One region of the Bifidobacterium sp. 2450 genome, then DNA from elsewhere that is predicted to be linked to it. Evidence: riboswitches for the same ligand, from Rfam matches in the RefSeq annotation. Region 1 holds a riboswitch; each other region holds the start of a gene.
The links. Region 1 has a riboswitch for thiamine pyrophosphate ahead of thiS (sulfur carrier protein ThiS). Riboswitches for the same ligand answer to the same signal wherever they lie in the genome.

Region 1 (4,822 bases):
AACAACGAACATCTGGCCCTGTGGGGTGGTCGCTTTACGTCTGGTCCGTCGCCGGAATTGGCCCGACTGTCCAGGTCCACGCAGTTCGACTGGCGCTTGGTCGACGACGACATCGCCGGTTCCCGCGCCCACGCCCGTGCTCTCGGCCGTGCGGGACTTCTGACCGCCGACGAGCTGCAGCGCATGGAGGATGCGCTCGACACGCTCCAGCGCCACGTTGACGATGGCTCCTTCGCCCCCATCGAAGACGATGAGGACGAGGCCACCGCCCTCGAACGCGGTCTGATTGACATTGCCGGCGATGAACTCGGCGGCAAGCTCAGGGCCGGCCGTTCCCGCAACGACCAGATCGCCTGCCTGATTCGCATGTGGTTGCGCCGCCACTCCCGTGTGATCGCCGGACTCCTGCTTGACCTCGTCAACGCCCTGATCGAGCAGAGCGAAAAGGCCGGCCGCACCGTGATGCCGGGCCGCACCCACATGCAGCACGCCCAGCCCGTGCTGCTCGCGCACCAGCTCATGGCCCACGCTTGGCCGCTGATTCGCGACGTGCAGCGACTGATCGACTGGGACAAGCGCATCAACGCCTCTCCGTACGGCTCCGGCGCGCTGGCCGGCAACACGCTCGGCCTCGACCCGGAGGCCGTGGCGCGTGAGCTCGGCTTCTCCCGCGTGACCGACAACTCCATCGATGGCACCGCCGCACGTGATCTCGTGGCCGAATTCGCGTTCGTGGCCGCCATGACCGGCGTGGACATCTCCCGCCTGTCCGAGGAGATCATCATCTGGAACACCCAGGAGTTCGCCTTCGTCAAGCTCGACGACGGCTATTCCACCGGCTCCTCCATCATGCCGCAGAAGAAGAACCCGGATATCGCCGAGCTCGCCCGCGGCAAGTCCGGCCGACTCATCGGCGATCTGACCGGTCTGCTGGCCACCCTGAAGGGCCTGCCCACCGCCTACGCTCGCGATCTGCAGGAAGACAAGGAGGCCGTGTTCGACCAGGTCGATACGCTCGAAGTGCTGCTGCCCGCCTTCACCGGCATGGTCAGGACCATGCACTTCGACGGCGACCGCCTGGAAGAGGAAGCTCCGACCGGCTTCGCGCTGGCCACCGACATCGCCGAATGGCTCGTCAAGAACGGTGTGCCGTTCCGCCACGCGCACGAGCTCTCTGGTGCCTGCGTCAAGCTCGCCGAAGGCCGCGGCCAGGAACTGTGGGATCTGACCGACAATGACTTCATCGAGACCTTCGCCGCGTTCCTGCCGGCCGACAAGGCTCCGGGAGTACGCGAAGTGCTCTCCAGCCACGGTTCGGTCGACTCCCGCAACGGCAAGGGCGGCACCGCTTACGGTCGCGTGCGCGAGCAGATCGCCGACGCCAAGGCCGAGGCCGAAGAACTCAAGCTCTTCCCCGCATCCACGTCGGATGGCTCCGCCTACAAAGCCCCCGGCACGTTCTAGTCCCAATGAAGCTCCCTCGTCAGAGGGAGCTTCATTTTGCTGTTGTCACTGCAACGGCATACACTGAGAAATCGTAACGAACGGGAGCCGTGAGGCTGAGAGGAAGTCGCCAGACTTCGACCGGGGAACTTGACGCGGGTCATGCCGCCGTAAGGAATCGTTGTCGCAGATTTGCCGGGTTCTCCGATACAGCTTTCATTCCGTTTGCATAATTCAGCCGTGAGACGGTCGTGATGGAGCCAATACATCACAGCGGTCGAACGGTCGCATGATTGGGTTCATGAATGGGCGCACCACTTAAGGTACGGTTCGTTTCGTGCGCCCTTTTTTACTATCTGAAAGGATATTATGCAGGTCAACGGAGAGCAGGTCACGCTCGAGACGCCGGTCAGCGTCGCCGATTATCTCGAAGCGCACGGATTCCGCGCCGAGCGTGTGGCCATCGAACTCAATGGTGAGATTATCCCGCGCGATAAGCGTGCCGACGCCATGCTCGACGACCAGTGCGTCATGGAAATTGTGCAGTTTGTACAGGGTGGATGAAAGGAAAAGCTATGAGCAATATTAATCCGGTTACTGAAGCATCTGTTGAGGCGACTCCGCTGCCGCCGCAGCCCGCCGTCACCAATCCGGTCGGCACCGCCGCGCCGATTCTCCCGGTGGAAGACAAGCCGCTGAACCTGGGCGGTCACGAGTTCCAGTCGCGATTCATTTTGGGCTCCGGCCGCTACGACCTGAACCTCATCAAGGCCACGGTCGAACATGCAGGCACGCAAATCGTCACCATGGCACTGCGCCGCGCGCAGACCACCGAGAACAGCGTGCTCGACTACATTCCCGAAGGCATTACGCTGCTGCCCAACACCTCCGGTGCGCGCAACGCCGAGGAAGCCGTGCGTATCGCCCGACTGGCACGCGAAGTGTGCCACACCGACTTCGTCAAGGTCGAAATCGAACACGAGACCAAGTACCTCTTGCCGGACAACGCCGAAACCATCCGAGCCACCGAAATGTTGGCCAAGGAAGGCTTCGTGGTCATGCCCTACATGTTCCCGGACCCGATTGCGGCCCGTCAGCTGGAGGAGGCCGGTGCCGCTGCCGTTATGCCGCTCGGTTCGTTGATCGGCTCCAATATGGGCCTGCGCATGCGTGACTTCATCGAAATCATCATCGCCAATGCGCATGTGCCGGTCATCATCGACGCTGGTATCGGACGCCCGAGCCAGGCCTGCGATGCGATGGAGATGGGTGCGGATGCGGTGATGGCGTACACGGCCGTTGCCTCTGCTGGCAATATCCCGCTGATGGCTGAGGCGTTCAAGCACGCCATCGATGCTGGTCGTGCGGCGTATTTGTCTGGCCTTGGCAAGGTGACCGAGGGGCAGGCTGTGCCGTCCAGCCCGACTACGGGGTATTTGCACTGAGGACATTTCAAGAACGGGACTACCCCCTCAGTCGCCTCCGGCGACAGCTCCCCTGGCAAGGGGAGCTGGGTTGTGATACATGAGGAACATGGAATATGGCATTAACGGATGAACAACTTGAACGGTATGCTCGGCACTTGATTTTGAAGGGCGTGGGGGTCAAAGGGCAAAAGCGGTTGCTGGTCTCCAGCGTGCTCATCATCGGAGCGGGAGGGCTTGGTTCTCCGGCCGCCCTGTATCTGGCGGCGGCTGGCGTCGGCCATATCGGACTGGTGGACGGCGATGTGGTGGATATGAGCAATCTGCAACGCCAAATCATCCATACCACTGCACGTGTCGGAGCGCCCAAAGTGGAATCCGCGGCCACAGCCATCCGCGCGCTCAACCCGGATGTGACGGTTGATACCTACTACGAGCTCGTCGACGCGAGCAACATCGCCGGCCTCATCGAACCGTACGATCTGGTGATCGATGCCACCGACAACTTCGCCGCAAAATTCCTCATCAATGACGCCTGCGTGCTGGCCGGCAAGCCGTATATCCATGCCGGTGTGGTCGGATTCGCCGGTCAGGTGATGACCGTCATTCCCGGCGGAGGCCCCTGCTACCGCTGCATCTTCCGCGACATGCCCGCCGCCGGTGAGATTCCGACCTGCAAGGAAGCCGGCGTACTGGGCGCGGTGGTCGGCGTGATCGGCAGTCTGGAGGCGACTGAGGCCGTCAAGCTGATTGCCGGCGTGGGGGAGCCGCTCGTGGCTCGCATGCTCACTGTGGATGCCCTGACCATGAATATTCGACGGGTCCCACTGCCAAAGCATGTGCCGGATTGCCCGGTGTGCGGTGAGCAGCCGACCATTACTGCTATTGATCCGGCCAACTATATTCAGCCGGCCTGCGCGATTTAGAGCTATGTGGCGTCCCTCCTTGAGGGGAGCCAAGATCAGAACGAGAGGGGAAGAACATGCCTATTGCTTTGCATAATGCGGTCGATGACGATGAGAGCAGTGAAGCATCGTACCGCCGCATCACGCCGGCGGAATTTGCCAAGCTCGACCCGAATACGGTCACGCTGCTCGACTTGAGGGAACCAGCCGACTTCGCCGCCCACCCGGTCGAAGACGCCACCAATGCACCACTCGACCCTCTGGCCCATGTGCTCAAAACCGTGCCCACAAATCGAACTGTCGTAGTCTATTGTGCTCAAGGATGGTGGAGCGAGGAAGTAGCTGAAATCCTTGCCGATCGCGGTTACGATGTAGCAAGCCTCGATGGCGGTTTTCAGGGTTATCTCGACTATCTTGAAACCCACCACGATTAACGGTTCCCGTTGTCGTTCTTTTGGATGAGTGTGCACGGACATACGTGTGCCCTACAATCGGTCACGGTATTACTCGATGGATTCTTGAATATCGTCGGGTAATCGTAGTTCACAACAAGGGATTGCATTGAACCAACCCGAACGGAGGGTCGAAACCGTGGGACATCTGCTCACCCGAACGCAGATTCAACGCCTGGTCGCCAAGCACGGCCGTGAGGTCATCGAGCATCGCCACATGCAGATCGAACGCTGCTGCTACCAGCACGGCAATGTCACCACGTTCGAACATTCCGTGCGTGTCGCCTGCCTGGCTGTGTGGATGGCCGACCGCGCACACCTGTGGTACCGCGTCGACCTCAAATCCCTGATTCGCGCGGCTCTCCTGCACGATTACTTCCTGTACGACTGGCACGATTGGGATAACGGCGAACACCAGTGGCATGGCTTCACCCATGGCCGCGCCGCCCTGGTCAATGCCCTGAAGGACTTCAAGCTCAACGATATCGAACGCAACAGCATCGAGAACCACATGTTCCCGATGACCCCGGTGCCGCCGCGCTATATCGAAGGCTATCTGGTCACCTTGGCGGACAAATGCTCCGCCACCGCCGAGACC
Region 2 (4,822 bases), on a different contig from region 1:
CCGCGCTTGATGGCGCGCTTGCCATCGTCCTCAAGGTTGCGGCGGCGGCCCTCGTAGTCTTCGATGTCGCCGCGGTCGCGAATCCAGTCGAGACGCAGGGGCTTCAAGCCTTCCTTCGGGTCGCACTTGGGGCCTTCGGTGTTGTAATCGTGGAACGGCGGGTTCGGGCCCACGCCGGGCGTGTCGCTCAGCTTGATTTCGGTGTACGGCACTTCCAGATCGTAGGAACCGTACTGATAGGTGAACGGTACGGACTTGGTCTTGCGGATGTGCGCCTTGTCGCGCTGCTTGGAACCACGGGCAGCGATGTCCACGCGCTGCTGCTTGGCAAGCTTCTGGGCATCCTTGGCGTCCTTGGCGTTGGTGAACTTCTTCTCAGTGGCCTCGGAACCAGGCTTCGCGGCCCCCTCCTGAGCAGCCTGAGTGTCAGTAACGGGGGTGTGGGTTACGACGCGCGGCGCGTAGCCGTGCTTCTTGTCGCCGCGGACGGCCTTCCAGTCTTCGACCATGGTGCGCGCGGCCTCTTCCGGGTCCTCGGCACCCGCGATGGCGGAGACCGCGAACCAGCCGGCAGCCTTGGTATCGGCGAGCATGGCCATATCGGCTGCGGTCACGCCGCCGCCCACGACCACCGGGAATTCACTGGCAACGCAGATGGTGTTGATCTGGGCGGCGTCCAGCGTCTTGCCGGAGCCGTCGTTGCCGCCCACGGAAGCCTCGGGCTTGGTGGTGGAGACGTGCAGAGGGCCGGCGCCAATGTAGTCGATGCAGCCGTCGGGCAGCTCGTTGATGAGCCGAACGAGGCTTTCGGTCTCAGCCGACAGACCCACGATGGCCTCGTCGCCGAGCAGGGCGCGGGCTTCGCGCGGCTCCATGTCGGTTTGGCCGATGTGCACACCGTCCACCTTGATGCCCTTGCGGCGGGCCTGCCACACCACGTCGGCACGGTCGTCGATCACAAAGGCCACGGAATCGGACTTCTCATTGTCCTCGATGATCTGCGCGATGTCGCGAGCCATGTCGGTCAGCTCAGAGGCATCGGCCTCCTTGGCGCGCAGTTGGATGAAGGTTGCGCCGCCGTGCAGAGCCTGATCCACCACGTCGGTCAGCGGACGGCCTTTGCAGTCCTCCGGCCCCACCACGAAGTACGCGGACAGGTCGAAGCTGTCGCGCATGGAGTCGTATGGGTATTCAATATTCATTATTATTCCTGCTTTTGTTGTTTCTTGTGGAAGTCTTATTGGAAAAAACTGTTATGAGCTCCCTCATCAGAGGGAACTGAAACTACTGCACCAAAATCTCGGATTCCGCCACCTGTCCGGCGGTCACATTCCACAGCGCGTCAAGGAACGCGACTTGGAACGAGCCCGGCCCGTGCGAACTTGTATCGGCCACCTCTCCCGCGCGGTTGTACAGCAGAGACGCGGACAGGGCGGCGGTCAACGGATCGGAGACCGCCAAATACGTGGCAGCCACGCCGCCCAGCGAGCAGCCGGCACCGGTGATCTTGGTCATCATCGCGCTACCGCCCGGCAGCCGGTACACGGTTTCGCCATCGGTCACCAGATCGGCGATGCCGGACACGGCCACGGCGCAGCGGGTGGAAGCGTCATGGGAGGAATGCTTGGCGTGCTGTTCGGTCAGATACTGTGCCAGCGCCACCGCCGCACCGGTTGCGGACTCCACGTCGTCGACGGATTCCACTCCGGCGGGGCGGTGCTCGGAAACGTCCCCCACGGTTTCGGTATTGAGCCCCCACATGTTCGCCAGCGCGATTACCTCGGATGCATTCGCGCGAATCATGGTCGGGGGAGCGGCCTTGAAGGCCTGAAGAATGGCGGTACGGGTGCGGCCGATGCCGGCGGCCACCGGGTCGAGCACCCACGGCTTGTCCAAGTAGTTGAGTCGCTGGGCGATTTCGGGCAGTGCGTCCTTATAGAACGGCAGCAGCGTGCCCACGTTGATGTAGTTCGCGCCCGCGATTTTCGCGGTTTCGATCACGTCGTCCGGCAGGAAACTCATGGCCGCAGTGCCGCCGGCCGCCAGTTGCGCGTTGGCAACCAAATTGATGGTCACAAAATTGGTGAATGACTGGGCCAACGGAGTCGTCTCGCGTACGCGGCGAACGGCATCGGCGATATTGTCACGGATGGGTGAATCGGCTGGAACCGGAGTCCCGGCGGTACAACCGCTGGACACACCGGTAAACGATGATGCACTATTGCTCATTTACTGCTCCCTACGATGGTCTTAACCAACAGGTTCTAAGGGTCAGGCTCAGGCCTTTCTCAACTCGCGAACCACATGCGAGTTCCCCTGCATTACAGTGCCGACGCTATGCGCCAACATGGACATTATCGTGACGGATTTGTTCGATACGTGTCGTCAGGTCTGGCGCGTCCCGTCCATTCGTGATACATAGACGCCTCCGCCGAGCAACATCTCCCGCATTTGTGACGCTGACGCGATGCCAGTGGTACAAATTCGGGAAGGGTAAAACAACAGGAACAATATGGAGGTGTTGCGATAGAGGAATCGCTGCGAACGGCCGCTCGTGAGACGCGGAACATATACCGGATAATGCCGCCTGACCTGTCACCATATACGGCTATCCTGAAGCGGTTGTTATTAGACCCCCAAACCGTTCAAACCAGAAGGTGCATTGTGGCTCAGTCCAAACTCGATGAAGTCGTATCCCTTGCGAAGCGTCGCGGCTTCGTGTTCCCCGCCGGCGAAATTTACGGCGGCACCCGTTCCGCTTGGGATTACGGCCCCCTCGGCGTCGCTCTCAAGGACAATATCAAGCGTGAATGGTGGCGCTCCATGGTCGTCACCCGTCCTGATGTCGTCGGTGTCGACACTTCCATCATTCTGCCGCCCGAAGTGTGGGTGGCGTCCGGCCACGTGAGCGTGTTCAACGATCCGCTCGTCGAGTGTCTCAACTGCCACAAGCGCAACCGCGCCGACAAGCTCGAGGAATCCTACGCCGAGAAGCACGACGACAAGATGCCGGAAAACGGCATGAAGGACATCGTCTGCCCGAACTGCGGCACCCGTGGCCAGTGGACCGAACCGCGCGACTTCAACATGATGCTGCGCACCCACCTCGGCCCGGTCGAGGACGAGAACAGCCTGCACTACCTGCGCCCGGAGACTGCACAGGGCATCTTCGTGGACTTCAAGAACGTGATGACCTCTTCCCGTTCCAGGCCGCCGTTCGGCATCGCCAACATGGGTAAGTCCTTCCGTAACGAGATCACCCCGGGTAACTTCATCTTCCGCACCCGTGAGTTCGAGCAGATGGAGATGGAGTTCTTCGTCACGCCCGGCACCGATGAGGAATGGCACCAGTACTGGATCGACGCCCGCACCCGCTGGTACATCGACCTCGGCGTCAGGCCGGAGAACCTGCGCCACTACGAGCACCCGAAGGAGAAGCTCTCCCACTACTCCAAGCGCACCGTGGACATCGAATACAAGTTCGGCTTCCAGGGTTCCGACTGGGGCGAGCTCGAAGGCATCGCCAACCGTACCGATTACGATTTGAGCGCGCACTCCAAGCACTCCGGCGAAGACCTGAGCTACTTCAACCAGGCCACCGGCGAGAAGTACGTGCCGTACGTCATCGAACCGGCCGCCGGCCTGACCCGCTCCCTGATGTGCTTCCTCGTGGACGCCTACGATGTGGACGAGGCCCCGAACACCAAGGGCGGCGTTGACAAGCGCACCGTGCTGCGTCTCGACCCGCGTCTGGCCCCGGTCAAGGCCGCCGTGCTGCCGCTGAGCAAGAAGCCCGAACTGCAGACCGTGGCCCAGAACCTGGCCGACGACCTGCGCTTCAACGAGTGGATGATCGACTACGACGAGTCCGGTGCCATCGGTCGTCGTTACCGTCGTCAGGACGAGATCGGCACCCCGCTGTGCATCACCGTGGACTTCGACACCCTCGAGGACCACGCCGTGACCATCCGTGAGCGTGACACCATGGCCCAGGAGCGCGTCGCTCTTGACAAGGTGGCCGATTACGTGGCCGCCCGTATCGGCGAGAAGCGCACCCGCGTGCCCCTGAAGCCTGTGGAAATGGGCGGTGAGCCTTGGCCTGAGTCCGGCGTTCGGGAAGCCGGCGGCCTGTACTAAGCCGGAGTCGCACAACTTGGGCTCCCCTCTGTGGGCTGAGCCGTAAGGAAAACATCCCAGTGGGCTGTTTGTAGGCGAAGTGGCGGCGATAGACGCCGGGGCTCCTCTCTCAGGGGAGCCCCTACTTATTTTCTTAGGAATCACATGGCACAATCCGAATCCGAAACAGTGCTCACCGAGCATCACGAGACCGACAACCTCGACCCACGTACGGACGCGCCGGCGCGCCCCGGGACCCCGGTGCATATCGCCCCGGTCCAACTCGGCAACATCACCGTGCCGACCCCGGTGGTGCTCTCGCCGATGGCGGGAGTGACCAACTGGCCCTTCCGCGTGATTTGCGAGGAATATGGTCCCGATGGACTCTACGTGGCCGAGATGATCACCGCTCGAGCCCTCGTGGCGCATAACCCGAAAGCACTGCGCCTCTGTCATTTCGCCAAAAGCGAAAAAATCCGTTCACTGCAGTTGTACGGCGTGAACCCCTCCATCACCGAACAGGCGGCGAAAATCGTGGTCGACGGCAACATGGCCGACCATGTGGATCTGAACTTCGGCTGCCCGGTGCCCAAGGTCACTCGTCGAGGCGGTGGTTCGGCCTTGCCTTGGAAAACCGACATCTTCACCGAGCTCATCCAGCGCGTGGTCGCCGTATGCGAGCCGGCGGGCATCCCCGTCACCGCGA
Region 3 (4,822 bases), on a different contig from region 1:
AACTGTGCAACATAGTCAGCGCACATAGTTCCAGCGTGATCCACATGACGATGAGCAACAGTTCCGTGGTAATCGGCCGTTGCAACAGTCGCGAAGTAAGCACGGCCAGAATGGTATAGGCGGCAACGCCACCGACCGCGAACCGCTGAATCCGCCGAGTTCACCGGCCCTATTAAGTCCCTCAACTCCATCAATCACCGTCTGACCCATCACATCACGCTTTCATACACATTGCCGATTGACAGTCCTAGAACACAGTCTAGAACTGTCATGGCATGTTCGCGCAGATAGGGGCTCCAACAAAATTGGCTAAAAGAGAACTCGGCGACTTATCAAGGACTCGCCCGTGTGCCCTTACCGTTCAGCTCCGCTCACGAATGAAATCGAAAATCACGTCGAAGACCTGCTGGCTCCAGAAATCGTACTCATGTTCGGCGCCGTCGACTAGCACCAGCTGCGCGTCCACGCCGTGCTTGACCAGCCGGTCGCGCATCTTGACGGATTGATGGTAGGGGACCACGGTGTCGGCGGTACCGTGCAACAGGAGCATCGGCGGATACTGTTGGTCATCCCGCACCTGCAGGTAGGGGCTCATGTCAGCCGCGCGCTGACGGACCTCGGCATTGATGCCGGTCTCATGGGTCGCGCCCACCACGGCCGCGAACGGGCCGAAATAATACAGCCGGAATGGATTGGTCTCATCGTCGAATGCGTCGACAGCTTCAAGCATGTCGGTGGGCGGGAAGCAGCTGACCACGTACTTCACCGCATCGCTTTCATCGGCATTGGTGCCGTCCTCATACCGCGGATCGTCGGCGGTCAACCCCACCAGCAGCGACGTGTTGCCGCCGGACGACGTGCCCCAGATGCCGAGACGGTCGGGGTCCGCGTGCCATTGACGTGCGTTTGCCCTGAGATAGCGGATGGCTGCTTTGACGTCCTCGAGATATGCGGGGAACATGTCGTGGGGATCGCTCGAGGCATCGCGATGATTCACCGTAGCCACCACAAAGCCTTCGCGGGCCAAAGCCGAGAGCTGCGGGATCTCGTAGTCGCGATGCGGCGTGGTCCAGGCGCTGCCTTGCACGAATACCACGGTGGGGTAGCGGCGGTCATCGTCATCGCCGGTGGATTGCGGGGCGATGATATCCATTACCAGATCATCGGCCCCGGTCTTGTACGCCACGTTGCGGGTCAGCGAGGCCAGCCCGGCAAGCGTGGGATTAGATGGAATATGGATGGCGCCGTCCGAACCAGTGACGTTTTCGGCGGCTTTGGATGAGTCGATGGTTTGCATGGAATCCCCCTGGTTCTGTTGCAATACAGGACATCATACAGATGATACGAGGCCGATCGCTGATGATCGCGCGACTACCGATACAACGCCAGAAACACGGAACAATCGGAGTCTCCTACGCCCTGCTCGGACTGTCCGCCTGAATGATTGCGATTGCTGGTGGCGAGAAACGCGTGTATCTCATCCCTAGCTACCGCGAGCGCTGCATCCCGCGGATAGCCGTAAATCCCGGCGGAAATCAGCGGGAATGCGATGCTTCCGCAGCCGAGCGACACAGCAAGCTCCATCGAATTGCGATAACAGGCGCGCAGCAGTTGTTCCTCACCGGCATCACCGCCCTGCCAAATCGGGCCGGCGGTGTGAATCACGTATCGGGCGGACAATGCGAAGCCTGGTGTCGCTACGGCGCAACCGGTGAGAATAGGGGAAAGTCGGTCACAGGCCTCCTGCATATCCCGAGCTCCCGCCGCACGGAAAATCGCGCCGCACACGCCGCCGCCCATCAACAACCGCGTGTTCGCCGCGTTAACAATCGCATCCACCTGCATGGTGGTGATGTCCTGATGCACAATTCGCAGTGGCATGACTGCTATCCCTTTATTCTTTAGAACGACGGCATATCAAGCGACGGTGCTTGTGACCTGTCGGGCTAGCCGATGCGCTGCCATCGTCATGTTCACGGAACCAATCGATAACCTGCGCCTCGCTCACCGGCATCAAGCCCCATGCATCCAATCCGACGTTCAGAGCCTCCGGACGGGCCCCATCGGGCGAAAGCTGATGCGTGTGACCATACAGCAGCTTGCGACCGTCAAACGGCAGGGCCTTACCGCTGAACTTTGCCACATCGTCGGGCCAGCTGTACGACAAATCCTCCCGATATGGGAAGTGGGACAGATTCACTATGCCAAGTCCTTCGATTTCGACCGTATCGTTCGGCTCAAGGCTCTCGAACAGGTTGAGTGTGGGCCGATCTTCAAGCCACCAACCATCGTGATTGCCGATCACACCATGCAAATGCTTGCAATTGAGCGCGCGTAGACAGTTCTTCAAATGCGTCAGTGACGTGCGAAAACCGATGTCGCCCAGAATCCACAACTCATCGTCCGGCCCGACCATCGCATTGATATTGTCCACGATCGCTTTGTCGTGAGCATCCGTATCGGCTGCCGTACGGAACGTCGGCCCCGAGTCCAGCGTCGTCTCCTTGGCCCAATCCTCAGCGGCTTTGCGCCCATGCGCGCGCAGTATTTCCTCATAGCTTGAGCGCGTTGGGTCGAATGTCGTAAAACCTCGTAACACGGTGACCAGCGGATGCCCGAAATGCGTATCGGTGGTGAAATACTTCATTGACGGTCCTCCTGCGGTGCTGTCCTTGCCGCAACCGGTGCAAGGACATTACGAATGACTCCATCCTAAGTCCATAAGCGCCATGTGAGGAGTCGCAAGGATGGCCATCAGCCCGTGTCTGTTCGTGTTGCCATAATAAGGCGCATTGCAGGGGAACCCATGAACCAAGCCGATACCAACCGAGCCGGTACGGTGCCATTCGCGCCGAGACCGAATCAATCGCCGGCATGCGGGTTGAGAAAGGCATAAGGCCTGACCCTTGGAACCTGTTGGTCAACACCATCGGAGGGAGCAAATGATGACTTTTGACGCCGCTGCATTCGGCCCGATTACCTTGGACCATCTGCCGCCGTTCGCGCAACGACTGCGCGAGGCCGCCAACTTGGTCTGGGAGGAGGGATACCGGCAGCCGTTCCTGCGCGAGCTGGGCAACGGGACGCTCGATCGCGAGCGCTTCGCATTCTATCTGCTGCAGGACTACCGTTACCTAAACGACTACGCCAAGGTTCACGCTCTGGCCCTCACCAAAACCCAGGATCCCGAAGTCATGCGGTTCATGGCCGACGTGCAGAACGGTATCTTCAATGTGGAGTCCGCGATGCACCGCAAATACATGGCAAGCTACGGCATCAGCGAGCAGGAAATGAACTCGGTTCGTCAGTCCGCGTTCGCCCGCGCCTACACGTCGAACATCCTTTCGATCGCATATGGCAATCCTTTAGTCGATGTTCTCGTGGCCGTGCTGCCCTGCGCATGGGTGTACGCCGACTATGGGCAGCGTCTCGCCGCCGAATTCACGGACACGCTTGATTCCAACCCGTACAAGAGCTGGGTGGACATGTACAAAACCGAGGAGTTCTGGAGCAGCTCCGCATGGCTGATCGAACATATCGAGCAGCTGACCGAACACCTGAGCGCAGAACGCAAGGACGAACTCGTGGACATCTTCGTGACCGGCGTGCAGAACGAATACATGTTCTGGTCGAGTGCCTACGACATGCAGTACACGTGGAAACCCGAATGGGACGTGTGAGGCGCACGATGGATGAGCGGTGGGCGCGTGCTTTGCGCGCCAAGGGCATTGATATTGACGGGGCTGACGGTGCTGGTGGGAAACGGGCACACGACGGCAAACGGCATACCAACATCACGGGTACTGGTCGACGCTCCGAGTCCCAGCCGGCTGCCGGGCACTGCGGTCGATCCAATACCAGTACGAATCTGCCGGGACTGAAGGTGACGGCACACGCCACGCCATTCAAGGCCACCGGTCATAAGGGCGGCATCAGCCGGCAGGGGAATTGAGCTGATCGCAGAACCATCGCGCGATGAATGGGCGTGGCCAACGCCATTCCCCATTGTTGAGCCGCTTCTACTTGGACCGGTACCTCTTTGAACGGAGATATTCCATATTGGAGCTATTCCGGCATCATATGGCACGTAGGAAATCCCGGATATCGGCGATTTCCTCATCACAGATGGCATGGGCCATGCCGGAATACTCGCGATAGGTCAGATGCCCGGCCCGTTCAAGGACCTGATGGGCCGTTTGCTGGTCGGGCAGCGGAATCGTGCGGTCCTGCGCGCCGTACGCCAGGAAGAATCGGGTAAGGGAGTCAAGCGCCGCCTGTTCCTCGCCCATGAACGAAGGACTGAGCAGGATCGCGGCATCGAACAACGTCGGATGCGCCTTGACCAGACGATACGACAGATAACCGCCTTGGGAGAAACCGATCAATATCTTCCTGCGATGGGCGAGTGCCGAGGCGTCCAGCAGTGAAGTCACCGCATCCCCGACCGCCGCGCATTCGCGTTGGCGCTCGTCCACGCCGCAGCCGTCGGGATACCAGTAATTGCCGCCCATATAGGGCCGCGCGTAGGTGGCACGGAACGAGATATAGCTGGGTGCGGCGGCAATTGCGGCCGGGGCCGCATCGGCTCGCGTCGGCGCATATACGGCGTCGAGAATCCGCACCATCTCGCTTTCGTCGTTGCCGTAACCGTGGAACATCAGGAAAATGGGGTCATTGCCGCCGGCATCGATCTGGCTTGTCATCTGCATTCGCATCGTCATCACCTCACCAACGAGCTTACATGCATTAGACTTGTAGCGATTGACCCACCGAGCACGCAAGGAGCAAGTTATGGAGCCGAGGCGCGGGGCGCTGACCGCAG

Region 2: it holds a riboswitch for thiamine pyrophosphate, as region 1 does, so the genes downstream of both, ACEUKI_RS01020 (hydroxyethylthiazole kinase) here and thiS (sulfur carrier protein ThiS) in region 1, are expected to answer to the same signal.
Region 3: it holds a riboswitch for thiamine pyrophosphate, as region 1 does, so the genes downstream of both, tenA (thiaminase II) here and thiS (sulfur carrier protein ThiS) in region 1, are expected to answer to the same signal.

What each region holds. Positions count from the first base shown of each region.
Region 1 covers NZ_JBHEEA010000003.1:198,691-203,512, reverse strand. The annotation lists gene argH (argininosuccinate lyase) at 1-1,464, shown strand, start outside; TPP riboswitch at 1,535-1,638, shown strand; gene thiS (sulfur carrier protein ThiS) at 1,813-2,007, shown strand; gene ACEUKI_RS02000 (thiazole synthase) at 2,019-2,888, shown strand; gene thiF (thiazole biosynthesis adenylyltransferase ThiF) at 2,984-3,793, shown strand; gene ACEUKI_RS01990 (rhodanese-like domain-containing protein) at 3,850-4,206, shown strand; gene ACEUKI_RS01985 (HD domain-containing protein) at 4,364-4,822, shown strand, end outside.
Region 2 covers NZ_JBHEEA010000002.1:101,349-106,170, forward strand. The annotation lists gene thiC (phosphomethylpyrimidine synthase ThiC) at 1-1,202, opposite strand, end outside; gene ACEUKI_RS01020 (hydroxyethylthiazole kinase) at 1,285-2,229, opposite strand; TPP riboswitch at 2,220-2,328, opposite strand; gene ACEUKI_RS01025 (glycine--tRNA ligase) at 2,665-4,137, shown strand; gene dusB (tRNA dihydrouridine synthase DusB) at 4,282-4,822, shown strand, end outside.
Region 3 covers NZ_JBHEEA010000006.1:181,272-186,093, reverse strand. The annotation lists gene ACEUKI_RS05235 (hypothetical protein) at 1-103, opposite strand, end outside; gene ACEUKI_RS05230 (alpha/beta hydrolase) at 362-1,297, opposite strand; gene ACEUKI_RS05225 (macro domain-containing protein) at 1,372-1,881, opposite strand; partial or broken gene ACEUKI_RS05220 (phosphoesterase) at 1,902-2,647, opposite strand; TPP riboswitch at 2,787-2,955, shown strand; gene tenA (thiaminase II) at 2,946-3,680, shown strand; gene ACEUKI_RS05210 (hypothetical protein) at 3,668-3,952, shown strand; gene ACEUKI_RS05205 (alpha/beta hydrolase) at 4,077-4,709, opposite strand; gene ACEUKI_RS05200 (tRNA (adenine-N1)-methyltransferase) at 4,792-4,822, shown strand, end outside.